Regions from separate parts of the Paenibacillus nicotianae genome, predicted to be linked through region 2. Evidence: riboswitches for the same ligand, from Rfam matches in the RefSeq annotation. Region 2 holds a riboswitch; each other region holds the start of a gene.
What was found. A riboswitch is a leader RNA that binds a small molecule or an ion and turns the genes downstream of it on or off. The one in region 2 is predicted to bind cyclic di-AMP.
Positions count from the first base shown of each region.

Region 1: linked by a shared signal. The riboswitch ahead of ACFSGI_RS22405 (C40 family peptidase) and the one ahead of ACFSGI_RS19790 (hypothetical protein) in region 2 are both predicted to bind cyclic di-AMP.
Region 3: linked by a shared signal. The riboswitch ahead of kdpF (K(+)-transporting ATPase subunit F) and the one ahead of ACFSGI_RS19790 (hypothetical protein) in region 2 are both predicted to bind cyclic di-AMP.

Region 1 covers NZ_JBHUGF010000012.1:30,956-41,410, reverse strand. The annotation lists gene ACFSGI_RS22445 (YitT family protein) at 31-936, shown strand; gene ACFSGI_RS22440 (hypothetical protein) at 1,149-2,240, shown strand; gene ACFSGI_RS22435 (GNAT family N-acetyltransferase) at 2,323-2,919, opposite strand; gene tadA (tRNA adenosine(34) deaminase TadA) at 2,941-3,429, opposite strand; gene motB (flagellar motor protein MotB) at 3,708-4,550, opposite strand; gene motA (flagellar motor stator protein MotA) at 4,543-5,361, opposite strand; gene ACFSGI_RS22415 (hypothetical protein) at 5,559-5,852, shown strand; gene ACFSGI_RS22410 (GNAT family N-acetyltransferase) at 5,934-6,446, opposite strand; gene ACFSGI_RS22405 (C40 family peptidase) at 6,721-7,194, opposite strand; cyclic di-AMP (ydaO/yuaA leader) riboswitch at 7,207-7,346, opposite strand; gene ACFSGI_RS22400 (YwhD family protein) at 7,825-8,337, shown strand; gene ACFSGI_RS22395 (ATPase domain-containing protein) at 8,699-10,156, shown strand; gene ACFSGI_RS22390 (hypothetical protein) at 10,174-10,425, shown strand; gene ACFSGI_RS22385 (LuxR C-terminal-related transcriptional regulator) at 10,418-10,455, shown strand, end outside.
Region 2 covers NZ_JBHUGF010000011.1:230,147-240,601, forward strand. The annotation lists gene ACFSGI_RS19775 (SDR family oxidoreductase) at 93-782, opposite strand; gene ACFSGI_RS19780 (universal stress protein) at 1,021-1,671, opposite strand; gene ACFSGI_RS19785 (hypothetical protein) at 1,723-2,181, opposite strand; cyclic di-AMP (ydaO/yuaA leader) riboswitch at 2,593-2,769, shown strand; gene ACFSGI_RS19790 (hypothetical protein) at 2,890-3,285, shown strand; gene ACFSGI_RS19795 (NAD(P)H-binding protein) at 3,379-4,104, shown strand; gene ACFSGI_RS19800 (hypothetical protein) at 4,150-4,473, shown strand; gene ACFSGI_RS19805 (hypothetical protein) at 4,497-5,039, shown strand; gene ACFSGI_RS19810 (GNAT family N-acetyltransferase) at 5,036-5,605, shown strand; gene ACFSGI_RS19815 (sodium-dependent transporter) at 5,704-7,071, shown strand; gene ACFSGI_RS19820 (DinB family protein) at 7,093-7,593, shown strand; gene ACFSGI_RS19825 (DUF6526 family protein) at 7,775-8,209, shown strand; gene ACFSGI_RS19830 (aldo/keto reductase) at 8,283-9,218, opposite strand; gene ACFSGI_RS19835 (DUF1475 family protein) at 9,582-9,917, shown strand; gene ACFSGI_RS19840 (S-layer homology domain-containing protein) at 10,115-10,455, opposite strand, start outside.
Region 3 covers NZ_JBHUGF010000010.1:1,727,804-1,738,258, forward strand. The annotation lists gene ACFSGI_RS11655 (histidine kinase) at 1-1,562, opposite strand, end outside; gene kdpC (potassium-transporting ATPase subunit KdpC) at 1,559-2,134, opposite strand; gene kdpB (potassium-transporting ATPase subunit KdpB) at 2,198-4,225, opposite strand; gene kdpA (potassium-transporting ATPase subunit KdpA) at 4,355-6,025, opposite strand; gene kdpF (K(+)-transporting ATPase subunit F) at 6,045-6,125, opposite strand; cyclic di-AMP (ydaO/yuaA leader) riboswitch at 6,373-6,553, opposite strand; cyclic di-AMP (ydaO/yuaA leader) riboswitch at 6,616-6,820, opposite strand; gene ACFSGI_RS11680 (carboxypeptidase-like regulatory domain-containing protein) at 7,123-8,484, opposite strand; gene ACFSGI_RS11685 (SMI1/KNR4 family protein) at 8,666-10,216, opposite strand; gene ACFSGI_RS11690 (DUF4177 domain-containing protein) at 10,429-10,455, opposite strand, start outside.

The DNA.
Region 1 (10,455 bases), on a different contig from region 2:
TCTACGTACATAAGAATAGGAGGACATACCATGGTAGATATGAATCAACCTCCCGATTTATCAACATTTGTGCCAATCAAGCACAGCAGAAGGTCTTTGAAAAGTACAGTAATGCGCACATTGCTTATCGTGCTAGGCGCTATGATTGTAGCTGTCGCACTAGAGCTGTTTCTGGTTCCTAACAATATTACAGATGGTGGCATCACAGGCATATCTATTATTTTGTCTTATATCACCAAGTGGCAATTAGGTCTGTTTCTATTTGTGATTAATATTCCGTTTTTGATTATTGGTTATAAGCAAATAGGTAAAACATTCGCTTTGTCTACGTTGCTAGGTATAACGGTGATGTCGATCGGTACATTTTTATTGCATCCTGTAGAAGCATTCGTTAAAGAAACTGTACTTGCCTTTGTATTTGGAGGTATGTTTCTCGGATTAGGAACAGGGCTTGTGTTGCGTTCTGGTGGATCATTGGATGGTACAGAGATTGTAGCAATCTTATTGTCGCGACGGTCTATTTTTTCAGTAGGCGAGATTGTTATGATTATCAACGTATTTATTCTGTGTGGAGCAGGCTTTGTATTTGGATGGGATCGAGCGATGTATTCGATTATTGCGTATTATATTGCTACCAAAGTCATCGATATTACGATTGATGGTCTGGATCAATCCAAGTCGGTATGGATTATAAGTGATCGTATTCAGGATATCGGAGATGCTATTATTCATCGTCTGGGACGAACCGTCACGTATTTATCCGGTGAAGGTGGATTTTCTGGCGAAGAGAAGAAAGTTATTTTCTGTGTTATTACTCGCTTAGAAGAAGCAAAGTTAAAAGAAATTGTGAATCATTTTGATGAGACTGCCTTTATGGCTGTTGGTAATATCCATGATGTTAAAGGTGGAAGATTCAAGAAAAAAGATATCCATTAACAAAGTGTAACTTCATTTTCCAAAATGTATGGTATGTTGGTAAAAGCTTTATTGTCGGTGTACTTATAAAATATAGATATTAATAACCAATTTTGAGTTTTTGTATTTCAAAATTAGCTAAAATGGGTTATTATGTATGCTGGCTTTATACCTGTCGTATTTTGAAAATGAAGTAAAACTTCATCGCTGTAAAAAAAGAGAGGGGTAATAAAATGAAAAAAAGAATGACACTTGGGCTGTTAGTTATGCTCATGATACTTACAGTTGCACTTGTAGGTTGTACAAAGAAAGCTGAACCGAAAGAAGCGGTAAAGGCGGCAACAACCAACGCGGCTAAAATGACATCTTATGCGATAGCAACGAAGTTGAAAGTAAATGAATTATCTTTCACTACTGCTGATGGAAAAGCAACAACAGATGCTCAAAGTGCACAGATCGCAAGTTTACTTAAAAATGCAGAATTCAATGTAACAGGGGTATACCAAGGTGACCCAATGCAAACAGAATTGAATATGGAATTGAAATTGAGTGGCGATATGGCAATGACATTTACAGTGCCTATGGTGATGACTCAAGAAGTTCTATATGTGAAGATTCCACAAATCCCAATGTTGGCATTGCCTGATACATTGGTAGGTAAATTCTTGAAATTGGATCTAAAAGAACTGGCTGCTCAACAAGGTCAAGAATACAAACCTTTAAGCCCAGCTACAACACAACAATTAACTCAAGACTTGTCTAATGCTGTTCTAGACAAATATGACCAAGCTAAATACTTCAAAGATGTAGATACAAAAGACGCTGCTCTTCCTGAAGGTGTAGACGCTAAGCAAGTTGTTCAATTCGCAGTAACGAATGACAATGCTAAAGAAGCAGTAACGATCTTCGTAAAACAAGCATTGCCGGCTGTATTGGATGTATTGTCTAAAGAAGAATACCGTAATGCTTTGAATATCAAACAAACAGATATTGATGAAATGAAAAAAGAACTTCAATCTGAAGATTCTCAAAACAGCTTCAGCAAATCTGTTAACGAATTAGATAAATATTTAACGCTAAATCAATTCCATATTAATACAGCAATCAACAAAGATGATTTCCCTGTATATCAACAAATGGTAATGGATGCTGTATTCTCTGATCCTGATACCAAACAAAATGTGAAATTGTCTTTAGATGGTAGCAGTCAATATTCTAAAATCAACGAAAAACAAACATTTGCTATTGGTATTCCAGCAGATGCGGATGTAGTTACAATGGATGAATTCCAAAAACAAGTTGGTTCTATGTACGGTGCTAACTAATCATTGGTAAGAAAAAGCTCACTGCGTATATGCAGTGAGCTTTTTTTGATGGTTGCAGTGAATATAGGTACAACTAAATTATTTATGATCGAGAAGTACCTGCATTAGAATCTAGCGCTAATCGTGTAAATTCTTCTTCTAAAATCGAAAACATCTGATGATCTTCCCATTGATCATTAATTTTGACCAGTTTGCGTGCAATTCCTTCTGCTTGAAAGCCGCATTTCTCCAGTACACGCCTTGAAGCTATATTATGAGGCAAAATACCTGCTTGTACCCGGTGAAGCCCTAGAGAGCGAAAAGCGTACGCTAAAAGCAATTGTACACCACCGGTCATATACCCTTTGCCTTGAAAGCTATAATCCATAGAATAACCGATGTCTGCAAATTGGCCGACACCCCGTACCAGATGTGTTAGAGATAACGTTCCTAATAACTCATGACCTTCCGAAGAAAATAAGCCAAATAGATAGGCTTTATCTTCCCAGGCTTCTTGTTGTCTGCGATAGATCAAGTCCAACTGACTAGGAAGTGTAAAAAATTCATTAGGATATCTCGGTTCAAATGCTTGATTGGCTTCGCGACTATTCACTCGTAATTGGAGAAGGGCAGAAGCATCCTCTGGCTCAAGTAAACGAATATAAATACCTAATGTACTATCAGACAATGTTAGCGACATACAACCCCTCCTTATTCAGAATTATGATTGTAACGGTTTGCACTTTTTCAGTCGCAAGCGTAGCTGCTTGAAAAAGTCAGTTAATAGTAGCGCACATTCAGGTTGCAATATATCTGTAATGATCTCTGTACGATGGTTAAATCTAGGTTCTTGTAGCAGGTTCATCAATGTACCGGCACAGCCTGCTTTGGGATCTACAGTTCCATAGACTACAGTGGGCACACGACTCTGTACAATTGCTCCTGCACACATCGGACAAGGTTCTAAAGTAACATAAAGGGTACAATCTAATAATCGCCAGGCGCTCAATGTTTCACTAGCCTGTCTAATCGCTATAATTTCAGCATGAGCAGTAGCATCGAATGAAGTTTCACGTAAATTATAACCTCGACCAACGATCACATTATCTTTAACTACAATCGCTCCGATCGGTACTTCACCGAGCTGTTCAGCTTTGCGAGCTTCGGCTATTGCTTCTCGCATCCAATACTCATGTACTTCTTGAGAAATAATAAACCCAACCTTTCACTGTGGATACTTTCTTTACTTGTACATCGAACAGATATTCGTTGTTAACACGTTGTGGATAGAACTGTGGATAACTCTTAAAAAACGAAAATGATACCGTTTTAGCGGAAAAAGTTGTGGATAACTATATCTAAATAATAAAAATTAGCCCGTATTCTATTTTAGGCAAACTATTCTCTATTTTCAATCTATCGTGATTATTTTGAAATAAAAAAAAGAAACATTAGATATATATCTAATGTTTCTTTTTGGTTGTATGGTTATTTGCCGTTGTTGGCCATCGATTGAAGTGTAGGATTAACATCTTCATCTACATACTTACGAATAATCGATACTTCTACCCGGCGGTTTTCTGCACGTCCTAGATTAGTAGCATTACTAGCTACAGGGCGATATTGTCCATATCCGATTGCACTGAATTTACGAGGATCTAGCTTGTTGTTTAACAATAGAATTTTCATAAAGTTAAGTGCTCGATCTGAACTCAGATTCCAGTTCGATTCGTACTGAGAGTTAGAGATCGGAATATTATCGGTATGACCTGAAACGATAATATCGTAATCCGGGAATTGTTGTAGAATATTTGAGATCGATTTGGCGAGTATACGCGACTCAGGCTTCACTGTAGCTCGTCCTGAAGCGAATAATGTATTATCACTAATCGTAATACTTAATTGAGATTGATTAAGCTTGGTAGCTAACTGCTGGCTTAATCCATTGTTTTTGATGTAGCTGTCTAGTTGACGTTTTAATTTCTCTAGATTTTCTTGTTCTTGCTGTTTAAGTTTTTCACGTAAACTTTCTTTACTTTTTTGAGTATTATCCGCAGGTGAAGCCGCAGAAGCTGGTGTTTCATTATCATCGGATTTAGGTGTTTGTCCACTTGTTTCTTCCATAGCATTTTGATCCAGAACGCCTGTACCACCGGTAAAAGCTGCATTCATGGCTGCTGCCATTTGTTGAAATTTGGATGCATCTAATGAACTCATAGCAAATAGAGTAATAAATAATGCTAGCAAAAGGGTCATTAAGTCAGAGTAAGGAAGCAACCAACTTTCATCTGCATGTTCTTCATGAGGCTCGTGTCTACCTTTTTTACTCACTAGCTACCGCCTCCCCTACCGTACCACCGCTACTTTCTTCACTGTTCATTTTTGCATTTTCAGTAGGTGTCAAGAACACAGCCAATTTCTGACTAATCGCAATAGTAGATACACCGGATTGAATCGATAATAAACCTTCTACCATCATTAATTTAACTTCTACTTCAGCTTTGGATAAACGTTTAAGCTTAGTCGCTATAGGATGCCATAATACATAACCACTAAAAATACCGAGCAATGTTGCCATAAAAGCACCTGCAATCGCATGAGAAAGCTTTTCCAAGTCAGTCAAATCCGCCATCGCAGCAATCAGACCTACTACCGCTCCAAGTACACCCAGTGTAGGAGCATACATACCTGCTTGTGAGAAAAGAAGTGCGCCTGAACGGTGACGTTCTTCAGTGGCATTAATATCTTCCATCAATACATCTTGTACAAACTCTTGATCATTACCATCAATAATCATACGCATTCCGTTACGAAGGAAAGGATGATCAATTTCTTCAACTTTAGATTCCAAAGCAAGTAGACCTTCACGACGTGTGATCGAAGCCCATTCCATAAACATACCTACCAGATCTTTTTTGTCCATTAATTTTTGTTGAACAAAAGCTACTTTGAATAATTTACCTAGACGTTTTACTTCATTCATTGGAAACGCCATAAAGATTGTTGCTGCTGTACCGACAAAAATAATGACATAAGCGGCTGGGTTATTTACCAGATTGATAAGAGGGGCCCCTTTTAAAAGCATACCGAATATAAGTGAACCCAAACCTAGTATTAGACCGATAATTGTTGAAATTTGCATAATACACCTCGTCCGTGAGTATAATAGTTTATCTTTCTCATCATTCACTTCCATGTAATGATGTGTTCTCCAAAAACATCTGATACTCTTTTATCGACAAGATATGCTGCATTATTAAGAGTTTTTTAGTGTATATTTGCGTTATAATGTAAATAAGTTGGAAATTGTAACAATATCGACAGATCGGGAGGTTAAGTATGGGCGTTAAGCATGGAAGAGATTATGAAGCGATATTGAGTGATTTAACATCAGCAGTAGCGATGATTCCAGACAGTTATTTGTTTTTTGATATGGAACCTCAAGAGTGGGAAGTACTTGCTGAAGCTGAACGAAATGAAGTAAATGAAGCATTGGCAGAGGACTTATTTTTTGCGCTTGGTTCACAATCGACGATCTATGTAGGTAGTGGAGTAGTCATTTATGATGCAGATACACATCGTATTGATATTTTGATTGGCAAAGAAGAGATGACATTTGTAACTTTGATCTAACCAGATATCAATAAATATGGATATAGCAAAAGCACAGCGCAGATGGATTAGAAAATCATCTACGCTGTGCTTTTTGTTGGTTTATATATCAAGATCAAGATAGCGTGTATGAGGAGGAGCTTGATAGACCATACAATAGAAAGGCTTCATACCATCAGGCGTTCTACGTTCATACATGTCTGTGATATAAAAACCTGCTTTTTGATACGTACGAATAGCACGTTGATTCCAAGTTAACACTTCCAAATCAATTTCTGCTGTAGCATTACGGTTTTGAGCCGTTTTTACAATAGCCTCTACAAAAGCTTCTCCATAACCATGACCGCACAGATCAGGGCGCATGCCAATACCTAAACGTATCGTATTTCCCAATGGAAAAAGTTGAGCAAACCCGGCTAACTGTTCTTTTTGATCCAGTACCGATAAGTATTGTTGTTGCCGAATCTCTGGATCGCCGAACTCAATTCCTAATTCTTTCATTTGTGCCCAGGGCATCCAACCGTAAATATTATAAGGAGGATCGTATACCCATGTACATACTTCAGCAGCATGTTGTTCTGTCAAAGGAATCGTATGAAAAATAGAATGTGGCAGTGAGCTCATGATCTAACCTCCTCTGACTGTACTTTGTATCTACCATAAAAAAATCTTAAAAAATTTGCAATATCCTGTTTACCATAATTACGAGTAGGTTAATAATAAGTAGACATAATTATAAAGAACAATTTTATATAAATTTACGATTTTATGTAACCTATTAGGTGTTTGATACGTCTTACTTATATAGGAACATAAAAAAACCACTAAAGATTCTGGCGGGAATCTTCAATGGTTATAGGTTAATTTATATGAGTTGTAAATACGATGATTAATTGTCAGTTGCGAAGGTGTTATATGTGGAATCGCTCATAACACGTTTAGCACCAACGTAACGATTTTGATAGTAATCCATGCTCAAACTGTCAATTCTCACACCTTTGGAAGTAGAAGCGTGTGCGAAGTTACCATTTCCTACATAAACTGCTACATGTGAAACGCCAGCCCCGGTAGTATTGAAAAATAACAGATCTCCAGCAATTAAATCACTTTTTGATACAGGCTCACCGACTTGGTATTGAGAACTAGATTGGCGAGGAAGATCAATGTTCATTTTGCTGAATACATATTGTGTAAATCCTGAGCAGTCAAAACCGCTGAAAGATGTTCCACCAATACGATAAGGTGTTCCAATAGCTCCATCAATAACTTGATCCATTTTAGAATCTGCATGCGCACTTGTTACTCCAAGTGACGTAAATGCAATAGCAAGTCCCATTACTGCGGCTGTTAGTTTCTTTTTCATGTTCAAAATCGATTGTCCCCTTCCAATTGCCTACGAGGTTAGCTTAAGGATTCGGTAGAAGGTATTCCCCTATGATCCCTCTGAAACAAGATCAATTCACCCAAAACGGTTCCCCCGTTTCCCGGTACCACGGAATTTGGCTCAAAGCGTGGTGTGTACCGTATACGGATTACTACGACAAAACGACAAAATTTTCAGTTGCTATAAAGGTTACAGCATTTAGTTTTAAAGTTTACAAAGTTGTTACTAAAATCTCACTGGATTTATTCTACCAGAGGTTTTTTACTTTGGCAAACCTTTATTCATCTGTTTTTAAGATTTGTTTTTATATTTTCGTATCAAATCTCTATAAAAGCCTGTGGTTACAGCTTTTTTAAAAGTTAAAAAATTTTAATCTTTTGCTCATATCATGACGTTTATTGAATAATTATGATCACTATATATACTTTATTCGGTTCGACCGTTGTAATAATTAACGTTTTTTCCCTTTTTTTATGAAAATCTATGACAGTAATCGACTTTATTGGCTTTTAACTCAATATTCGCTACAATATGAATAATAAATTGAACTATAAATCTATGTATAATAACCTTATTTATACTGACCCCACAAAGGAGTATTCGAACAATATGGATGAAAATCAACCAAGTAAAAAGTCGATGTCACTTAATATTGTAAGTAGTAGTGCAAAAAGCAGTAAACATAAAGGTTTTGGAGCAGGAGCTATTAACCTCAATAATGTGTCCCCTATCATTATAGACCATGGCGAAGCAAAAATCGATGTTGGTGCAATGCATGCCAAAAGTAAAGTAGAAAAAGGAATCAAATTTACGACGAACCGCGAAGAAGTGAATGGTGGTCGTCAAGTATGGTTAGTCTGGGTAGCAGTCGATAAATTAGCTGAAGGTGTCAATTACGCTGGTGCTACTGCTTGTGAAATGTGGATTAATGAAGAAGAGAAAAAAGGTTGGAAAATTCTCGCAGAGCATGTGAATAAGTTAGATTATGCTATCAAGCGCCGTATTATGTTAGAAGGTCTAGGAAGCGAAGAAAAAGCAGCACTCAAAAAATTATTAGTCGCTCATAATGAAGAATGGTGGAACCAATCTTCTGAAGAGTTTAAAACAGCGTTAGAAGGTTAATAACACTTTATATAGTCTACAAGTTGTACAAAAGACCGACGACCCTTAGATCGTCGGTCTTTTGTTATTCTAAGTGATTGGGAGCATTCGATAAATATAATTTCTTCTATAGAAGAATTATATTTTAAAAGTAATTATTGGGGATTCAAAATAGTAGGATTATCTTTATTTATATCATATAATAACAAGTAAAATATGGTAAAAAAGGTTGTGGATATAATGTCTTTTTTGGCTCACTTACCAAAATTGGAAATTTGCTTCCTTCTATTGATAAAGCCTTGCTATAATTAAGATAAAGTTATCATCGTAACAAGCTGTCCCTTGCTTAACTAAAATATTCTACAGATGGAGGGAACACTACATGCAAAAAAGTGAAGCTGAGTATAAAAGTACATTAAAACAGCCAATTAGTACAGGTATCCCGGGACTGGATGATATTTTATGTGGAGGCATACCGCCAGGAGGCGTCGTCATTTTAGAAGGCGAACCAGGCACAGGAAAAACTACAATAGGCATGCAGTTTTTGGTTGAAGGTGCTATGAAACATAATGAGCCAGGGATATACATTACATTTGAAGAACTTCCTGAACAAATTTACGATGATATGGAACGGTTCGGTTGGAATTTGAAAGAGTTGGAACGGCGTAATTTGCTACGCGTGATCTGTATAGAACCGGAGATTTTATTAGAGCAAATGCTTGAACCGAATGGACTCTTTGAACAGATGATCAAAGAAATTGGTTGCAAGCGTGTAGTCATGGATAGTATCAGTTTATTTCGCTTAATGAGCAGTGAACAAGAAGCCAGAGCGAATGTCTATACTATTCGTAATATTATGCGCAAGCATGCCTTAACTTCTTTTTTTATAAGAGAATATTCAGAAGTGGAAGGAATGAATATCCCTTTCGAGAATTATATTTGTGATGGGATTATTCGCTTGTCTCTCAAACCTCTTATGGAAAAATACCGTAAACGAACTATCGAAGTATTAAAGATGCGTGGTACTCGTATTTTAGAGGGAGAACATACGTATAAATTTATTGAAAATGGAGTCTATGTGATTCCTTCATTATCTATGGCTGAAGATAAAATCTTAATTCAGGAAACAGAAGTACTTTCGACAGGTATGGATTGTTTGAACGAGCTATTGATGGGAGGCATTCCGAAAGGTAGTGTCTTTATGATTGATACGAATAGCAAAGCCAATTATCGTTATCTGTTATCTTCTATTTATGCGCAACGTCTCAAAGATGATGATTGTACTGTTACGATGATGTCTGGGAATACGACACTTGATATGTTTGCAGATACGGTTGATTTATTTGGCGTTTCTTTGCGTGAAGCGGCTGCGGAAGGAAAAGCTCATTTTATTGAGCATTACAAACGTGCTGTCGATGGAGAACTTGAAAAAGCATTGATTCGTGTAGACGATGTCAAAAATGAAGATTATGCAAATACACTTAATAGTAAGCTTTCGCCTATTTTTGAATGTGAAAAATTACGTAATAAGCGTTGGTTTATTTACTACGATCTAAATACGATTATTTCTGAACGAGGTAAAGATTTTGTGATGCGTTATTTCTCTGAAGAAATTTCATTGTGGCGTGCATTAGGAATTACTGTTATGGCGCACTGCAATTTTAGTGAAATAGGCAAAGAAACAGCATCATTTTTAGAAAGAACATGCAATGGTGTTATCAAAACATGGGTAGATGGTAATTATCAGTATTTACAAGTCACTAAATCACCAAGTGGTCGTGTTTCTGCACCGCATATTGTTACGAATATTCCTGAAAAACCATTTGTTCGGCTTGTTTAAGGAGGGGTTAAGCTTCTATGGTTGCAGAAAGCGATGTAATTACACTACAGATGGAATGTACTTTATTTTTTGAAAACAATCCTTATGCTTTAGAAACAAGTACCGGTATGTCCAAACGACTGGGACGAAACGCGAATTTGATTGAACGTGCTTTAAATCGTTTGACTGAATTGTCTATTCTTGAAAAAAACGGTCAGGGTACGCGTGCGATTTACCGTTATAAAACACCGTACATTCAGACAGAAGTGGACATGAATGCTTATGATTGAAAGCTATTTTATGAATGATAACTTAGACAG
Region 2 (10,455 bases):
CATGCTCATCAGGAGGGCTTTTTGTATATCCAATATGATATTTTTCTACACTAGAATCGTGATGTAGTTTGCTTATCTGTTATTGTAGTAAATCAACTTTGCTGTTGAGTAGGAGCTAAAGCAATCTCACGAATATTGATACTTTGAGGCTGATTGAATGCAAAGTAAATTGTATCTGCAATCGTTTGTGGCATTAAGTTGAGTTTGGCTTTTTCGCCAGTGGTCTGATCGTTCCATTCAGTCTCTATTAATCCAGGAGAGATTGTAACTACCCGGACATTGTGTGGAGCTACTTCTTCGCGTACATTTTCACTAATCGAATGAACAGCAAATTTGGTACCACCGTAAGCGACATGATCGGTAAACGTTTTTTTACCTGCAATCGAGCTGATATTGATAATCGTGCCTGACTTTTGTTCAATCATGGATGGCAGTACAGCTTGCATTCCATTGAGAAGCCCGATCACATTAGTATTATACATCTCTTGCCATTCTGCTGGATCTTGAGTCGTAATATCGCCAAGCAACATTCGACCTGCATTATTCACAATTCCTTTAACTGGCCCGAAATGTTCTTCTGCTTCTGCTATAGCTTGATCCAGAGCAGGTCGATCGGTAATATCAATAATCGCTTTCATCACCTGCCGACCGGCAAACGCTTTTAAGCGATCTTCACGACGAGAAAGTAACAACACATTATGTCCTTTGGCAATAAAAAGTTGGGCGGTAGCTTCTCCTATACTTGACGATGCGCCTGTAATCACAACAAATCCTGTTTTCATAATTCAATAAACTCCTTTATTGATATGAGATAGTGGAAAGGAACAACTTCACCTTATCATGTCTATAGAAGAAGCACAGTGAGAAACATTATAGTGCATCACATTTTTGATTATAAATTTTGGATAATCAAAATATAGTCCAATCTAGATATCCGGTACCATCACTCATAACCTGCAACCGCTTGATAAAACGAAGGGCTACAGGTTATAAGTGATGGTACGTCTAATCTACAACCTATTACATCGAATGAGATTCCAATACCAGTTCATCGATCAACTTGCCTTTGAATACTTTCAGATATTGATATTGTCCGTCGATACATAATTTGAGTAATCCATTATCGAAGTCAGTATGCATATCTTTGAAAAAGATACCTTCTGTAATGATCGATTGACCATGAGTCTCATAGGCAATCTCATATCCGCGCGAGGTCTGAATCACATCTACATCTACGCCTTGTTCGTGGGTTTCTTCTAAATGAGCTTGCATACGCTGTACCGCTACGATATGTAGATCGATAGCTCCCAACTTTTCCAGTAGATCATTTACAATCGAGCCTTTGATGATTTCTTGCCAGCGAGTCTGAGCCGATTGTCCAATAATAAGTTGAGTAATATCATGCTGTTGAGCGGTGGAAGCGATAATATCAGCCGCTTCTTGTCCGTTGCTTTCTAAGAGTACAAAATGACCTCCTGCTTCTTCTGTTAATTTACGCCATAATGCTACATAGTTCTCTTGTTGTTGATCCATTTCATCAAGCGGATGATCGATGACACTCATTACACACAGTGGAGATTGAATAAGTTGAGATAAATGAATACCACGCCTGATCAATCGTTCTCCATTGGGGCCATAATATACACAGACCATAATCTTTTCAGAATTCAAGCTAAATACACTCCTTTATTGAGGTAGTTATGATCCATTAACCATAATTATTTAAAAGGAATAATAAGCGATTGTATAATCTAACAAAAAAGCATGATTCACCAGTATATCAGAAGATGCCCATACATCTGGAGGATCTTGTAGACGACTAGATAGGTCGGTCAGAGCATCTAACATCACCTGACTGCGTACATCTCCCCATAGATCATGATGTTGGTCGATATAAGATTGCGCCTGCGGTAACGAGCATTTTTTGAGAGCAGTGAACACCCGACACCATTTCACCAAATCTAAATGTTGAACCTGATCGGTAAACGAATATTCTGCCCACCCTGTAATCCCGTGACTTGCTATTTTTAACAACCCGCAATGCAAATACCCATCCATATCAGGTAAGGCAAGCAGATGATTATCATATTGGAATACTTCAATAGAATGAATAGTATGGGTAGACACATCCACCTTAGACACAGTATTAGCAACAGGCGCGATCGGCGAAATTAAACTCATCTCAAATCTACACTCCTTCAAATAAAATCGCTATCTCTATACACAGTAAAAGCAGAACAATAAGTAGCTGTTACATTTTTGTGATGTCAGATATTGTTAGCAATCATAGTCCCGTTGAAGGTAGAAGTAAAATCAAATGTAAGCTTTTAATAGACGTTATACGCTTGAAAATAACGATGTAATCGGATTCATTTGGCTTAATCACGTTCTAATGTCTCTTATACTCGCTTATACAACCGTTTATATAAATCGTGTGCAAATAGTAGAAAAAGAAGGATGAGATCATGCAAATAAGAGCATAATGTGGAAAAGGTAATAGAATTGATTCAAATTCGCTCCTTACACGTAGCTAGACTACTTTACAAACGAAAAAGGCGGGCGTATGATTTCATTCAAGTTCATTACAGCTTAATGACTGAAAGGCTATATCCAGACCTTTCAGAAAGCGGGGGAACCATACGAATAGACAAGATGGTACAGATCTATTCAGGGGTGAATCAGATAGAAAGGCTTCGACCGAACTATCTGTAGGGAGACTCTTACTTCCGAATCCGTCAGCTAACCTCGTAAGCTGCAATAAGAGAGACGACAACAGTCATCTATGCCATATCAGGGGCTTTTTTTGCGCCTGTTTTAGAAGCTGATGAAGAGGTCCTCTTCTAACGGCTTTTTTTGTTGTCTACAATGAGTGGAGGAGAGCGAACACGCATGGAGTACGAACAGGAATTTGTACTGGTATCGCCTGCTACAGTAGCAGGAGAACAATTTATTCAATTACTCAAAGTTAAAAAAATACCGTTTGCTATTATAGTGAATAGTCAGGCAGATCAGCTTCGCTTTGAAAAGATAGGTATTGAGCATATTCTGGTGATCGATACGCAGCGCCAGGACTTATGGCGTATCCCGCAATTGAATATTGGCAAAATCTATTTATTTGAACGTAGTCTACCTTTATGTTGTCGGTATATTCAGATCTGTCGTGCATGGACATCAGAGAAGCTATATGTGATTACCGAAGGCAATCAATCACGCTTAATTTATCGTGGTCTTGGTGCAGATTATATTATTCATACCAATGGAAGTAGCGCTTCGTTTTTATTATAAAAAAAGACTGCTGATCGAACGATCATTTTATTTTGCAATTTGGTGCTGATATCTTGATAATAAAGAAGATAGAGAACCAAGTTGATGCGCAGAATGGAGATGATCGTTGTGATCGGTAAAACAGCCCTTGTCGCTGGAGCAACAGGTCTTGTTGGCAAAAAATTAGTGCGTCAGTTATTAGACAGCACAGAATATACACGAGTGATTGCTCTTGTCCGCGAACCTGTGCAGCAACTACAACATCTGAAGTTGCAACAGATCGTAGTGGATTATCGTAGACTAGAAGATTATCGTGCAGAGATGCAAGCAGACGATGTCTTTTGCTGTCTCGGTACAACGATTAAGCAAGCAGGTACTCAAGCACAGATGATCGAAATTGATGTATTGTACCCGGTATCTGTAGCTATGGTGGCTTACAAACAAGGAGCCAAGCAGTTTATCGTGATCAGTTCGATGGGTGCTGATCCCAAATCAAGTATTTTCTATACACGTACCAAAGGTGATATGGAGCAACGATTGCAACAAGTAGGTTATTCTTCGTTATCGATTGTTCGCCCGTCTTTATTGTTAGGCAAACGTAAAAATAGCCGCGCAGGGGAGCAATTTGGCGCTGTGGTCTCTCAAGCATTATCATTTCTAATGATAGGGCCTCTTCGTAAATATCGCGGTATCGAAGCAGGTGACGTTGCACGAGCGATGTATCGAATCGCTCAGATCTCCAAGTCAGGTACTCAAGTATATATGTCAGATCAATTGCAACGCATCGCAGACGAGTCGCAGAGTCGCTCTGTTGCGATGAACAAATCCGCCAAATCATAGTCAGATATATTTCAATTTTTAATTATAGAAATGGAGAATTACAATATGCCTCAATTAGAACCCAAACAAGCCGCTTCAATTATTGAAAAGTGGATTGCGTTTTACGATATGGATAATGCCAAAGCATGGGATAAAGATGATTATCCTTTTATCCAATCTTCTTGCAAAGTGATGCGTAGTGCGATCCAAGCATTACGAGGAAAAGCACCTGCACAACCTAATGAACGTCGCAAAATAGTAGCTGGACTGGAAGATTGGTTAGACGATTCATTTATGGATGATCCGAATGAATGGGAAAAAGAAAATAAAGCATTTGTACAAGAAGCTTTAGAAGCGATTCAATATACGATTCAATTTCTACAAAAATAATCAATAACAAGTAGGAGTGCTGTATGCCAGAGAGGTATATTCAACTGTGCAGTCGTGCGATCGGTGATTTTTATATCGCATTTGAACCGCACTCTCATAGTCTCAATATCTATTTGCGAACACTAGAATCGGCGATAGCAGGATCTAACGATATATCTACAGATCAGTCGAATAGTAAATGTATCGATCAGCCTGCTTCGATGTTGCTGATCGGGTATCTCAAGGTAACGTATTCGCAAGCTTCTAAGCCTACCGAGTCAGAAGATGATCCTCATGAGATTATGCCAGGGCTGGATGCTGTTTATATTAGTGATTTTCAAATCTATTTCAATTATCAAGATCTGAAATTAGCTGTACCTGTGATTACGTTATTACGAGACACTTTATCGGCGGAAGGATATCGGTTACTCTCTGCACATATTTTCAAAAATGAGCGCTCCTATGCCAAATTACGCCATACGTATATCCAGCGTTGCAGAGCAACGATACGGCGTGAATATAGCGATTATGTCATGATAGAATGGAAATTGAATTCGGCAGAAGATGCAGACAGGAGCGTAAAATGAATAACGATACAAACGATCATATTCAGATAACTCTGTGCCGGGAAGAAGAAGCACATATGATATGCAATATGTATCCGTATTACTTGTACGACCTGTCAGAGATATGGGAACGTCAGCCCAATTCACAGGGAATATTTGATGAAGAAGAATATGCTACACTTCACCAGCAAAGCGATGTGTTTCTGATCTGGTGGCGACATCCAGGGGTTCTATATCCGTGGATTATTCGTGTGAACGGAGTACCTGCTGGATTTGCTTTGATTGCGACGGCTCCTTATTTGCCTGCTGGTTCTCATGCTCAATATTACTTGAATGAGTTTTTTGTAATGCGTCCATTTCGTGGACAAGGAGTCGCTCAGCAAGCCGCTATTCACGTTTTCGACCAATATCAAGGTGATTGGGAACTACAGACCAATGCTTCCTCACGGAATCATCATACCCAATCGTTCTGGAACAAAATATTGTCACAATATACAGAGAATCAGTACAGCAAGCACGAAATCATAGATGAAGATCAGCAACAACTTCTTTCTTATTGCTTTAACAATCAGCAAAATAACAAATAATCATGATTTTTTTCAATTTGTTACTTTCTTTTCATGGACAATATATAACGTTTTGTGTAACATAGGCATAATTCACTTTATCAATAAGGAGTATACCTATGGCACAAAAAGAAAGTTTAGGTAAAGCAGGTAACAAAGTAGAACGGTTTTCAACAAGCGGGTTTATTTTAGCAGCGATTGGTAGTTCGGTAGGTCTGGGGAATATGTGGAAGTTCCCGTATATCACAGGTAAATATGGTGGCGCTGCCTTTTTCCTGATGTTTATTATTTGTCTGATTGTAGTCGGGCTACCGATTTTATTGGCAGAAATGGCTATTGGACGAAGTGGACGGGGTAATGCTGCGGCCTCGCTTTTCAACATTACAGGGAAAAAGCATTGGAAATGGATCGGTACTGTTCCGGTAGTGACTTCTTTCTTAATTATGTGTTACTACGGTGTTGTTGCAGGATGGACACTACACTATACCGTATTATCGTTTAGCGGTAGTCTATCGGATGTGAATACTGATTTTACAGCAGCATTTACAAATTTTGCAGGTGGATATGCACCGTTGTTCTGGCAAGCAGTGGTAATGCTGATTACAGGGATCGTTATTGCTAAAGGGGTATCGGGCGGAATTGAAAAGTACAACAAGATTCTGATTCCCGGCTTTCTGGTGATTTTGCTTATCTTGATGTTCCGTTCATTGACGTTGCCTGGAGCAGCGGCAGGGGTAGAATTTTTCTTAGCACCTGATTTTTCTAAATTAAGTCGAGCTTCGATCTTAACAGCATTAGGACATGCATTTTTCTCTTTATCTCTAGGGATGGGTTGTATGTTAACGTATGGTTCTTATGTACGCAAAGAGCAGTCCTTAGGTAAAGCAGCGCTTGCGATTGGAGCAGGTGACTTGTTCTATGCGCTTTTAGCAGGGTTGATTATTTTCCCAACCGTATTCTCTTATGGACTCAAACCAGATCAAGGGGTAGGGCTTGCATTTATGGCGTTACCTGCGGCTTTTGCGCAAATGCCTTTAGGTGCTTTTTTTGGTGGTCTATTCTTCTTATTGCTAGCGATTGCGGCGATTACTTCATGTTTCTCTATTCTTGAAGTGCCTGTAGCTTATGCGATGGGACAATGGAATTGGACTCGTAAAAAAGCTGCTAGCATCGTCTGTATTTTTTCGTTCATACTGGGTGTTCCGGCTGCGTTATCTGTAGGCGGTGTACTTAGCTTTATTACATTGGATGGCAAAAGTATTTTTGATCTATTCGACTTTGTCACTTCTTATATTTTGATGCCTGTAGGCGGATTTATTGTCACGATCTTTACCGGATATGCATGGAAACGTGCAGGTGAAGAAGCAGGATTATCTGGATTCTGGTACGATACGTGGATGTTTATTTTACGTTATATTGCACCGATTTTAATTATTCTCATTTTCTTATTTTCTATAGGTATTATTCAACCACCTCAACCGGAATAAACACGAAAAAGGAGCATTTATATGACCATTTCTTCTCAAGAAGCTTTTTCCAAAGCGTTAATACAGTCTTTGATCGGAGAAAGAGGGCATTTGCCGATTGCGCGTGCATTGTCAGATATCGATCTAGAATTATCGGGTCGTTCTTTGGAACACTCGCCGTATACGATTTATCAGTTAATCAGTCATATGAGTTACTGGCAAGACTTTATGTTAACTCATTTACGAGGAGAAAAGCCTCAACTGCCAGCGAATGTAAGCGAAAGTTGGCCTACAGAAGTACAAGCTGTCGATGAAGCGACATGGCAAGATGTATTAGATCGCTTTTTACAAGGGATCGATTATGCTTGTGAGTTAGCACGCACGATGAATCTCGAGCAACCATTAGTTCATTTCCCGGGCGAAACGGCTGCTGGATTACTACGTAATATTGCTTCTCATAATACGTATCATTTGGGCGAAATCGTGTTGTTACGTCGTCTGTTTGGCGCATGGCCACCACCGGGTGGAGGATACCCTGCTTAACGTATGGTTTAACGTATAAAGTAAGATTATGTTGTTCGTTATGTTTCTTCTATAAGTGTGAGTCATGATGCGCTGTACACTGTCGATATCTTTTCTTTCTTTGTGATCATGGTAGTATTTCCAGTGATTGGTGTAATAATACATGGGAAATACATTTACAGTAGGAAAAGGATGTGTAATCATGGCAACACCACCGAAGAAGAAATCAATTCGTTATGATTGGCCGTATCATTTTGTGGCTTTGCCTCTTTTATTAGTAACGTTTGTGTTAACTGTGATCTACTGGGTTGAAGCGATTCGTTATGATGAGCATGTATTGTTATCATGGTTATTGTTAATATTGATGGTTTGTTTATTTTTTGCGATTCCGCGGATTCGGGTCTATGCGACCAAAACGCAAGATCGTATTGTGCGTATTGAAGAGCAGTTCCGTTATTTCCGTTTGACCGGTAAAGAGTTGGACCCTCGTCTATCCAAAGCTCAAATTATTGCACTTCGCTATGCAAGTGATGAAGAATTTCCTGCTTTATGCGAACGTGCAGCGAATCAAAATCTATCCGGTTCCGATATCGAAAATGCGATTACGAACTGGCGTGTGGATCATATGCGTATCTAATCGATAACGAAATCGAAATAAACTAAAAGCCGAGCACCTACAGATAATGTAGGCACTCGGCTTTTTTTGTAATTTAGCTAAAAATAGTATCGATCTGAGCAATTTCTTGTGGTGTTAATTGTACGCTTAACGTTTTGAGATTATCTTTCACCTGATCTGCACGTTTCGCACCTGGAATAACAGCATCAATAGAGTCGCGTGTAAGATACCATGCCAGTACGATATGAGCGATATCGACACCTTTGGCTTGCGCAATCGGACGAAGTTTTTCAACTTTTTCTAAATTGTGTACAAAAGCATCGCCTGCAAATAGCGGATCATTGGCACGAAGATCGTCGAACTTGGTGTCTTTGGTATATTTACCACCTAATAGACCAGAAGCCAGCGGGAAATAAGGAATAAACGTAATTCCATGTTCAGCGGTATAAGGCAATAAATCTTTTTCCGCATCCCGGTGGAAAAGATTGTAATGAGATTGAAGTACATCTACATCACCATGTTTGTTAGCTTCTTTTAACTGTTCTAACGAGAAGTTAGATACGCCAATCGCTCGAATTTTACCTTCGTTTTTCAATTTTTTCAGCTCGGCGACAGCTTGATCTTTCGGTGTATGTTCGTCTGGAAAATGAATATAAAATAAATCGATATAATCGGTTTGTAGACGTTGTAGACTGCCTTCTACACTTGCACGTAGAAATTCCGGTGAATTATCAATCACGACTTCACCGCTATCTGTAAATTTATGAGCACCTTTGGTAGCAATAATAACCTCTTTGCGCTTACCTGTTTCTTGAAGCACTTCACCAATCAATTCTTCCGAGCGCTTAGGTCCATAAATGAATGCAGTATCTAGAAAATCAATTCCTTCTGCTAATGCAGTACGGATCATTTCTTTACCGACTTCTTCATCCAAATTAGGATAAATATTATGTCCACCAACTGCATTGGTGCCCAGTCCGATAGGATTTACCCGTAGATCGCTTTTCCCTAATTGTTGTTTTTCAGTCATGATTCATTCAGCTCCTTTGATCTCTTTGCTTGATTACTCTTTCTATTTTAACAGAATATCATGTGGAGTTAAAATATCGGAATAATTGGTTTAGGGTTTTGGGACAGCGCTCCAGAAAATAATTTGTTCTTGCTGTCACTGGTGAAGTCTAATCCCTTGAATGACTGGCAAGCAGTCGGGATTAGACTTCAAAGGCGACTTTCAGAATAAATTATTTTCTTCCGCTCTGTGCTAGGAGGGATGGAGGTGGGTAATTTAAAACAAGTGTGAATGATTCCTCTCCTTGAAGGGGGAGGGTTAGTATAAAGTTCAATGATCTATATATGGAATGAAAATGTCGTGAGAGAAGGGGATGAGCAATCTATGAAAACGGCTAAGGTGTTGAGTTTGGTTTTGTTTATTGTGATGATTTGTAGCAATGTGTATGGGGCTGTATTTGGTGATGTACTGGTAGAGGGGAAAGCATTGTTATCGCTATTATGGGGTCGGTTGGTTTTGGTTGATTTCTATGTGGGCATGATTTTGTTTATTTCGTGGATGATTTTTCGCAAAGAATCAGGTTGGAAATTGCTTCTTTGGATCGTATTATGTATCTGTCTGGGTAACTTTTCGACGTCGCTATATATTTATCTGGCTTTACGTCATAGTGATGGAGATTGGAATACATTCTTTTATGGTAAAAGAGTGGTAGGGCATTAATATATACGTTCTATCTACTAAGACGTACTGATGAATACCCCATATATAAATATAATTAATACTCATAAACAAATACAATATGATCAGCAGATATCATGCAATGTTCTATTACAGACACAAATAAAAAGGCAACTTCCTACGAATAGGAGGTTGCCTTTTGGGTTGTACTATACTTCCTTGTTCTTCTTAACGGTTACTTATTTCAATGTGTAAGAGTTAGAAGCTTCCATGATGTCTGCATATGCCCAGTGGCTAGTAGGAACATCTTTCCATGCTTTGTTGCTAGCTGTTAAGTTTGCTGTTTTTTCTAAAATTTTGTTCAAAATCGTTACCGCTTGAGCACGAGTTAACGGTTGATTCGGTTGGAAGCTAGAAGGAGATACACCTTGCATCAATCCAGCCGTTGTTACACGTTTGATATCGTTTGCTGCCCAGTGTCCGTTGATATCATTCGCAAAGGAGCTTCCTGTACCGCTAAGACCTTGCCAGCGGCTTACAATAGCAGCCATCTCTGCACGAGTGATCGGTTGAGCTGGAG
Region 3 (10,455 bases), on a different contig from region 2:
TTGCTATTACGACTCCCCGGTACATTGGTATGAGCCAGTTCGTCTACTAACACCACTTCTGGATTACGTTTGATGATTTGCTCTACATCCAATTCTTCTAAATGATGATCACCGTATTTGATGATTTGTCTGGAAAGTAAAGGCAAAGATGCTGCTTGATCTGCGGTTTCTTGCCGTCCATGCGTTTCAAGTAATCCAATCACTACATCGATCCCTTGACGGCGTAGTTCATTACCTTCCCGTAACATAGTGTACGTTTTGCCTACTCCTGGCGCAGCTCCTACATAGACTTTGAATGTTCCCTGCCGAATATGATCGATTTGACGAGCAATTTCTTCTGAAGGTAAACGGCGATAGGAGTCTTCTTTTTTGATAGGAGGTACTTTGGTTGTTTTGGCAGGTAAAATACGTTCGCCTTCTTGCTCGGCACGATCTGCCATCAAAAAAATATCAATATCGCGTGTCATTAACAATACTCCATTAATCACAGAGCGATTGATCCATTCTTGCCAGCGATTTTGACGTGAATGTCCTAACACAATTCGTGTAACCTGATGTTCTTTCGCATAACGAACAACCTGTCTTGGTAATCTACGCTTGGAGATCATCGCAACTTCTTCAAATACTCCTCCTACTTGTGTAGATAACTCGCGAATAGAACGTTTGAATGTTTCTTCTTCTCGATTGAGTTTGCGTGCTTTATTTTGAAAAGAAACGACTAACAAGTCTCCACTTAATCGCCGGGCAATCTGTTGTCCGCGCCGAATATAAATGGATCCATTCCAGTGATACTGTACAGACACCATAATTCGCTCTGCTGTTCCTGTCGGTCCGGTAAGCCCTTGTTCTGCACGATGCTTTTCGAGTGTTCCGCCAACCCCTTCAGCGACTGTACGTAATGCCAACTCACGCAATACCGCTAGATTTCCACGTTCAAAAAAAGCACGATCACTGCTATTATCCAAAAGACCCGCAGAATAACGTTGCAAAATCACTTCTGGTGTAACATCAATTAATCGAACTTCATCTGCTTGATGTAGCGTATCCGAAGGTACAGTACATTCAACTTCACGACCGATATATTGTTGCGCCAATTGAGCAGAACCTTCTAGCTCATAGACATTGACAGTAACCATTACACTGATTCCATGTTCCAATAAATAACGAATATCTTCCCAGCGTGTCCGGTGCTGTGCTTCAGGTCGATTGATATGAGCAAGATGATCGACTAATACCACTTCTGGATTGCGCTCAATAATTTTTTCCAGATTCAGGTCTTTTTGTTCCCATGTCTGTCCTTGCTTATCTTCTTTAAGCCAATGAATACTCGGGATGCGTTCTAGATCGCCTAATTGTTGCATCGTTTCCGGGCGTTGTAATGTAGATACTGCACATATCACCACATCAATCCCTTCTTGACGGAGCATCTGACCATCACGAAGCATATGGTACGTTTTACCGGAGCCACTTACGGCTCCGATATATACCTTCAAACGTCCTTGCTTTAATTTGGTGATCATTTGTAACAATTCTTCAGGCGTTTTACGACGAAACGTACTCATGATTGAGACAACTCTTTTTGAAGAGCCATATTCAATTTTAGTACATTAACAGCCGGTTCACCGAATATTCCTAATTGTCTGGATATTGTATTTTGTTGCACCAATGTTTGAAGCTGCTCTGCGGATACCCCGGTCAGATTACTGATTCTTGGTATTTGGGCAGTTGCTGCTTCAGGGCTGATATCAGGATCAAGTCCTGAGCCTGAATTGGTAATAAGATCAACAGGTAACGATGATACAGGAACGTCTGGATTTTGCTTTTGCCATGTGCTGACAGATTCTTGTAGACGTTTCAACAATTCTGGATTGGATGGAGCAAAGTTCGGCGATCCTGATCCATTTGCGTTGTAATCTATACTCGATATCCGTCCTTGAAAATATTGAGGTTCAGTAAATGCTTGTCCTACTAACTCTGAACCCACAACCTGATGATTACTATTATAAATAAGACTTCCATCTGCTTGCTTGGACATAAAAGCTTGTGCAATTCCTGTGACTGCTAGTTGATAGATAACACAGCAGAGCAGAAATAATATCGCGCTTGTTCGCAAAGTGATCCATACCATTTTCATACCTGTTCTTTCCCTTCGGTTCTGAGTAGTAACGTATTCGCATTTATAGACATCATTTCGCTCTTATAAAAAAGTCTGCATAATCAAGTCAATACATTTAATACCGACAAATGGAACAACGACGCCACCGAATCCATAGATAAACAAATTGCGACGTAACAATTTGGTAGAGCTCATTGGTTTATAAGCAACACCTTTCATCGCCAGAGGAATCAGAATTGGAATAATAATCGCATTAAAGATTAGTGCCGATAAAATAGCAGACATAGGTGAATGTAGATTCATAATATTTAGCACTTGCATCTGCGGAATAGCTACCATAAACATCGCTGGAATAATAGCAAAATATTTGGCAATATCGTTAGCAATACTGAATGTCGTTAAGCTACCGCGAGTCATTAATAACTGCTTACCAATCGATACTACTTCGATAATTTTGGATGGATCGGAATCTAGATCGATCATGTTAGCTGCTTCTTTGGCAGCAACAGTACCACTATTCATCGCAATCCCTACATCTGCTTGTGCAAGTGCAGGAGCATCATTGGTACCATCTCCTGTCATCGCAACTAATTTACCTTCTGCTTGTTCACGGCGAATAACAGCTATTTTATCTTCTGGTGTACTTTCAGCGATATAATCATCTACTCCAGCTTCTTTGGCTATCGTTGCTGCTGTTAATGGATTATCACCTGTACACATAATCGTTTTGATCCCCATACTACGCATTTGTTCAAAACGCTCTTTCATTCCGGCTTTGACGGTATCTTTGAGATAGATCAATCCATAGATTTCTTGATCTACAGCTACAGCAAGCGGTGTTCCCCCGGCAGAAGCAATAGCATCATTATTCGCTTGTAGATTACTAGGAATATTTCCACCTTGAGAACTAACCCATTTTTTTATTGCATCGACAGCACCTTTACGAACTTTGCGTCCATCTGCCAGATCCAATCCACTCATACGTGTCTCAGCGCGAAACTCTATGATTTCTGCACCTTCACTTAATGATTGCGAGTATTCCCAATTTTGCTTTTTCATCAATTCTAGAACAGAACGTCCTTCAGGTGTCTCATCAAAAGCAGAACTAATCGCTGCCCATTCCCCTACTTCTTGTGGTGAGTGCCCTTCTGTCGGTACAAATTCACTTGCCATCCGATTACCGTACGTGATCGTACCTGTTTTATCTAAAATAATCGTATTGATATCACCGGAAGCTTCGACCGCTTTACCGGACATCGCCAATACATTAAAACGTGTTACCCGATCCATCCCTGCAATCCCAATCGCAGATAACAATCCACCAATAGTAGTTGGAATCAAGCAGACGAGCAAAGCAATCAATACAGGAACCGAAAGAACAATATTTAAGTAATTTGCCATAAAAGGCAATGTCACAACAACCATTAAAAAGATAATAGTTAAGCTTATCAATACTGTGTTTAACGCAATTTCATTAGGTGTCTTCTGGCGTTCTGCTCCTTCGACCAGACTAATCATCCGATCCATAAATGATTCACCAGGATCGCTTGTGATGCGAACAATAATCTCATCACTAATAACCATTGTTCCACCGGTTACCGAACTGAAGTCTCCACCGGCTTCTTTGATTACTGGAGCAGATTCCCCTGTGATCGCAGATTCATCAACAGATGCCAAACCTTTGATCACTTCACCATCACCAGGGATCATTTCGCCTTGTACGACTTTAACAGTATCCCCTTTACGAAGTTGTGTAGACGATACAGCTACTATTTGCTCGCCTTCGATTCGATTGGCAATAATTTCTTTTTGTGTATTTTTCATCGAGTCAGCTTGTGCTTTGCCTCGACCTTCTGCTAATGCTTCAGCAAAGTTGGCAAAAAGGATAGTGAATAACAGAATAATAGCTACAGCGATATTAAAACCTGTTGAAACCGATTCGCCAAAAGCATTAGGTACAAAAATTAACAACAAACTGATAATTAAACCAACCTCAACTACAAACATTACTGGATTACGTGCCATCTGTTTAGGATTTAATTTGATCACAGACTGCTGTAACGCTTTGGAGATCAAGTCCCGGCTCATCATTGATGATTTACTTTTCATTACATTGTTCCTCCACTTAGCATTTATCAGTATAAATGCTATATATTCTATTTCTATCCATATTTCGTTTTGTAGCCATTATCTATGTTTTCACATTTTATAATAGTAGATACGTGTAGCTGTTTCTTTTTACAATGTTAGCATCTCTGCAATCGGCCCAAGTACAACCACCGGGAAAAAGGTAAGTGCACCGACTAAAATAACAGAAATAATAAACATACCACCGAACAATGCTTGATCTGTGCGTAATGTTCCGCTTGTTTCTGGAACAGGTTTTTTCGCCATTAATGACCCTGCCACAGCTAACAACGTTACCATTGAGAAATAACGACTGATAAACATCACTACACCGGTCATAATATTCCAAAACGGCGTATTATCGCCTAGCCCTTCAAATCCTGATCCGTTATTTGCAGCTGATGAGGTAAATTCATACAGCGCTTGTGTTAATCCATGATAACCTGGATTAGAAATCGTATCGGCTTGGGTCATAAGAGCAATAGCTGTAGGTGCTAATACCAATAATGGTTGAATAAGTAATGTTACTGCAATCAACTTCATTTCTTTGCCTTCAATTTTGCGACCGAGAAATTCTGGTGTACGTCCAACCATCAGACCCGATAAGAACACAGCAATAATCGCATACATTAAAATGTTTAACAATCCTACTCCTGAACCGCCAAATACCGTATTCAGCATCATATTTCCAAGTGAAATCAATCCGCCAATAGGTGTTAACGTATCATGCATCGTATTAACAGCACCTGTCTCTGAAGCTGTTGTTACCACAGAGTAGAATGAAGATTGCGCTTCGCCTAATCGTACTTCTTTCCCTTCCATTGATCCCGACTGATGTTGAATACCTAATTGGTTAATCAACGGATTTCCTTGAAATTCACTGACAAGTGATACACTAAGCATCACGACAAACATCATGACCATCGAAACAAATAATACTCTACCTTGTTTGGAGTTGCCGACCATTTTGCCGTACGTAAATGGCAGTGACATTGGAACCAATAACATCATCAACATTTGCAACATATTACTGAATCCGCCTGGATTTTCAAAAGGGTGTGCAGAGTTGGCTCCGAAATATCCACCACCGTTATTCCCTAATTCTTTGATTGCTAGAAATGATCCTATTGGACCGGTACCAATCTGTTGCTCTGTTCCTTGTAAAGTCTGAGCTGTTATGACTGTATGCAAGGTCTGCGGCATACCTAATCCAACAAACACAAGCGCCATAATAAAAGTAAGAGGTAACAAAATTCGTGTGATTGCCCGTACCAAGTCCGTAAAGAAATTACCCAGCGGCTTACCGGTCAATCCTCTAATAAATGCAATTGCGACTGCAATCCCTGTTGCCGGTGAGACAAACATCATAAAGATAATTGCTGTCATTTGTGAGAATAAAGATAAACCACTTTCACCGCTGTAATGCTGTAAATTCGTATTTGTAATAAAGCTGATCGCTGTATTGAATGCTAGATCAGGGCTCATACTGGTAATCCCTGCTGGATTCATTGGTAAAATGTGTTGGAAACGAAAGATCAGATATGCTATCAGCAAGATCACTGCATTACTGATAAGAACAGCGCCTGCATACTGCTTCCAGGTTTGATTTTCATTTTTGATACCGCCGAACCTGTATATCCATTTCTCAATTGGATAAAACCAACGATCTAAGCGATTCGGTTTATTTTCAAAAGCATATGCAATATAATGTCCGGTTGGACGAGCGATAATTAAAGCGATAATAAAAGTGACTGCAATTCCGATATATGAAAAGATACTCACGATGTTCTCCCCTGACCCTTTAGAATTTTTCTGGATAAATCAATGCGTAACATAGATAGATGGTTAACCCACCAATAATAATCCACAGCAGCCAAGTCATCGCTCATTCCTTCTTTCTCCGATAGCTACAGATGCCCATTGCAGCAACCCGCTCAATCCCAAAGTCATTATCAATAATAATCCAATCATCAGTATATCCATCATAGGTATAAGACTCCCTGCATTCGTTTTGTAAGTAATATTTGCTAAAAAAGGCATAAAAAAAGAAGCCTGGAGAAAAGCAGAACTTTTCCCCAGCCCTCTACAAACACGCACACTTATCGTGTACCTGCCAAGTTGCTGGTTAGGAGTTCTCCCCTATACGCTTACGGAGTTAGCTGTCGGATTCGGGCTGGAAGATTGCCCGTTCCGGTAGATACCGGAATTCACCCCATGTTGTGTAGTAACTGACTCTTCTATCAGTTATTTTCATCAACGATTGGTTCCCCCGCTTTTCATATGCATATGAAAATTAAGCGTCGTGACATTGTTAACATATCAAAAAACACAGAGTCGTATTACACTGTGTCAGATCGGCACAAGCTTCACACTTCTCTCCTAATCCACGCTTACGAGGTTAGCTGTCGGATTCGGGCGGTGAGAGTCGCCCTACTGCATTGTCTGACTGTACCATGGTTAAGTCAGTATGCAGATTCACCCCAACGATTCACATTCCGGCTCTCACACCGTTTTGTGAAGTCGCAATTTGGTTCCCCCGTTTTTCGGTTAGTACCGAAAACTCAGCGATCAAAAACATTGGAAACTTCATTTATATCAGTTGCTGAATCCTATTCATCAACTGCCTGCAATGAATAATACGCCTGTACCTGTCAACTGTAAAGCTGAGAAAAAACGCAAAAAAAGCTGTGAATCATCACAGCTTTCATTTTCAGATAACTATTGAAAACTTATCTATCTCAGGCTTCTATTTTCTCTCTTTTTCATCGTTTATCTACTTTTTTATTTTTGTTACATGATATTTATCATTGATTTGCAGTAGATTCTGAAAACGATTATGTCATTTATTACGCAACATCCTATCATTTTGCTACGTTATGTTAACCTGTATAAATTTCGTAAGCAAAATGGTACAACGTGCTAATGTCTGAATTTAGTTGTTTTCCATTGTTGAAAAATTGAATTCTGACAATATCATAATAATGTCTGTATCTGGACGATTGGAACGTATATTGTCCTACTCCCGGATTATTGATAGAGACCGGCATTGTAAAATGACCTGTAGCATCTGTAGTCGCTGTACCAGAAATCACTTTGTTATTTAAAATGGTAGTGATATTGGTTGTGACTATCGCATTCCCTACAGGATTACCTGTTGCATCTAATGCACGACCTGTGATTACAATATTATTTTTCACACGCCATTTATTGCCTTGACCATAGTTAATAAATCCGTAGACACCGCCATCTGTTGTAATATCACTAATAACAACTCTTGATACATCTGCTGTCTGATAATTAACAGATAATTTGTATGGAGTCGTTAAATCGAATGTGGAAGGAGCTAACACTTGAATATAATACGTTCCAGCCGGTAATGTAACCTGACCATTTGTATTTTGTGCCAGTGTACCCTGACTTACAAGATTAGCATTAAATAACTGCAACTGATACGTTCCATAGGTCGATGTATTGTCTAACCGTAAATTCATTTTAGACTGAGCTGTCAAAGTTACTTTTGTCCAATCTTCATCAAAACTATTATCAATATTCTGTGTACTGACAAAAGGAGCAGCTCCGCGATCTTTAGCTAGCCACGGGTTATCGTCCGGCTCATTCGCATCATAACTATCCGATGTTACTGCAAATACGGTAAATGGATTAGTGGTATCTGCACCTTGATACGAACTAACTCTAATAAAATAATAACCTGCTTTGGCAATGTGACTAAGCTGTTCATATTGTGTAGGTCCTTTAGTAGAAAAAGCGACTTGTTGAATCTGGGAAGTCTCTTCATTTAAGTAATACAGTGAAAGATCATAATCGATAGCAGCCGAATTTACTACACTCAAAAAAGAAGTTAATTTGGCAGGAGTCGTGACTTGCGTATAAAACCAGCGACTTTCCCCTTCTGTAGTGATATAACCCTGATACGCTTGTCCTGTCTGAATAAATAAAGCTTCATCTGGTGTGGTGTTGGTACCATACGTATCTTCTGCAATGGTACTGCGTTTAAGTGTGGAAGATGGCAAAGTGATAGACTGTGGCAATTCTTTCGTTTTACTAGCAAAATAATCTTTAGAGCTGGTCAGCTCCTTGTTTGGCGCAACAGATTGAACAAGAGCTGTAGTATTGCCCAAATCTTTATGTACTGCTAAAGTTTGCGCATGCGTCTGTACCCCACCCCAACCTATGCCTAATGTCACAAGTAACGCCGTAATACCTACTAATTTTGTTTTCAAAATACCACTCCTTTTTCAAAAATATGTTATTTATTAGTAAATTATACCTAATAAGAAAATTGATAGTCAACTATATTTTTGTGATTTTAGGTAAAAAATAATAAAAAACATAAAAAAGACTCTGTCGCTTTTGAGCTGTACAGAGTCTTTAGACATGATTGAAAATAACTATAATATCGTATTAACGTATATGGCTATGCCAGATTTCTTCTTCTTCATCTGTCATTTCGCCGACAATTTTATGGAATTTCACGTATTGAGCGAACGAATTTTTGAGCAATTGAAATTGAGCAAACGAACCGCTAAATTGCTCTAGCGATACAGACTTGGAGATCGTTTCTATATTGCTGATTTGGCAACCACTATTCAATTCCAATTGCTTCAGGTTGGGCAGATCCGCAATCGCTGAAATGTCAGAAATACGCGTATCATGAATCGTCAGCATTTCCAATTGTTCACATGCTTGTAGACAACTCATATCAGCAAAATAAGCATCTTCGATATGCAGTTTGCGTAAAGACAAAGACTGACTGATTTGTTGCCAGTCTTCAGGTGTCCATGCATTAGGCGAGCATATTTTCAATTCTCGTAGCCCTGAAATAGCAGATAAGGCTTCTACAGCTTCGCGAGAAGGCGAAGAAAGAGCAAGTGTAGTCAACTGTTGCATTTGCGCTAAAGGAGCATAATCTTGAATACGTGTATCTGTACAATCCAAATTATACAGATGTGGTAACGTTGCTAACGGATCTAAATCTTCAATCAACGTACCTTCTAGATTAACAATTTGCAAATAAGGCAATCCACGTAATGGCGTGAGATCACGAATCGGATTGCGAACAAGATATAGCTTTTTGAGTTCTCTACAATTCGCAAGCGGACGAATATCTTGAATCTCATTTACACTTAAAATTAATTCACGTACTTCATGACAACGTTCAAGCGGCGTGATATCTGTTAGCTGTTCACGAATCAAAAAGATTTGATGAGCATGGACAAACTCTTCGACCGTATTCGATTTAGTTATAATTCGTTCTTGCCAATCTGGATCTAATTGCTGAAACCATTGTTGTAATGGAATCTCTGGTTCATCAGAAGATGTATTGTTTTTGGGTAGATCGGCTAAAGCATATGCCTGTGCATCTTTGAGCATACGCGATTGTTCGTTACGACCGTACATCCAATATTTGAATCCATCCTCTTCTTCGACAGTATAATTGCCATGACGAACCGTATCTCGCATAAAATGAATAAATTCACCCAGACTACGGGCAATCACATACTTCATTTCTTCGTCACGACCAAAATTAATCACCTGTCCAACTACCCCATGTTCTGCTGGAGACAGATCAATCCCTAGATGATTGCCTCCGCCATCATGACAAAAAGGGATCCAGTTGCGGTTGATATACTGCTCTTTGATCCAACCCGATGGAATCGAATAATGATCTCCCATCGTCTGATATTCAGGCTCAAGCTCAGACCATATTTTCCACTCGCTAATCATTTCTTCCAAACTCAAAAATTGCAAACCAAAAAAGAACCCCGGGCCACTACGAGACTCCCCATTGTGTATATGATACAGTTCTTTAAGATCATCCGGGAAAGAGACACCGATAATCTGTTCAGCTTGTTCTATTTCTTCATCTCCAGCAGAAGCTTTTAACGCTTCTTCAAGACTGTTCAATTCTGGTCGTAATATGGATTTGATTTCTTCCAACCATGTTCCGATCATTGTTGTTTCCTCCTGTTCCATGAGGCTTTCTTTATGCTCATGATCATCGTTCTATGTTAAAGTATACCGTTCCTTATGGCGTATACCTAATTTCATGCAAACATTATCCCCCCATATATACCATGTATTGACCGATATTAAAGGTACTGATCTTTATTTGCAAAAAAAGGCATCACCCAGTATGTACTCTAGATATACGTATAATGATGACATTAATCGAGCAATGCACTTCGTTTGAA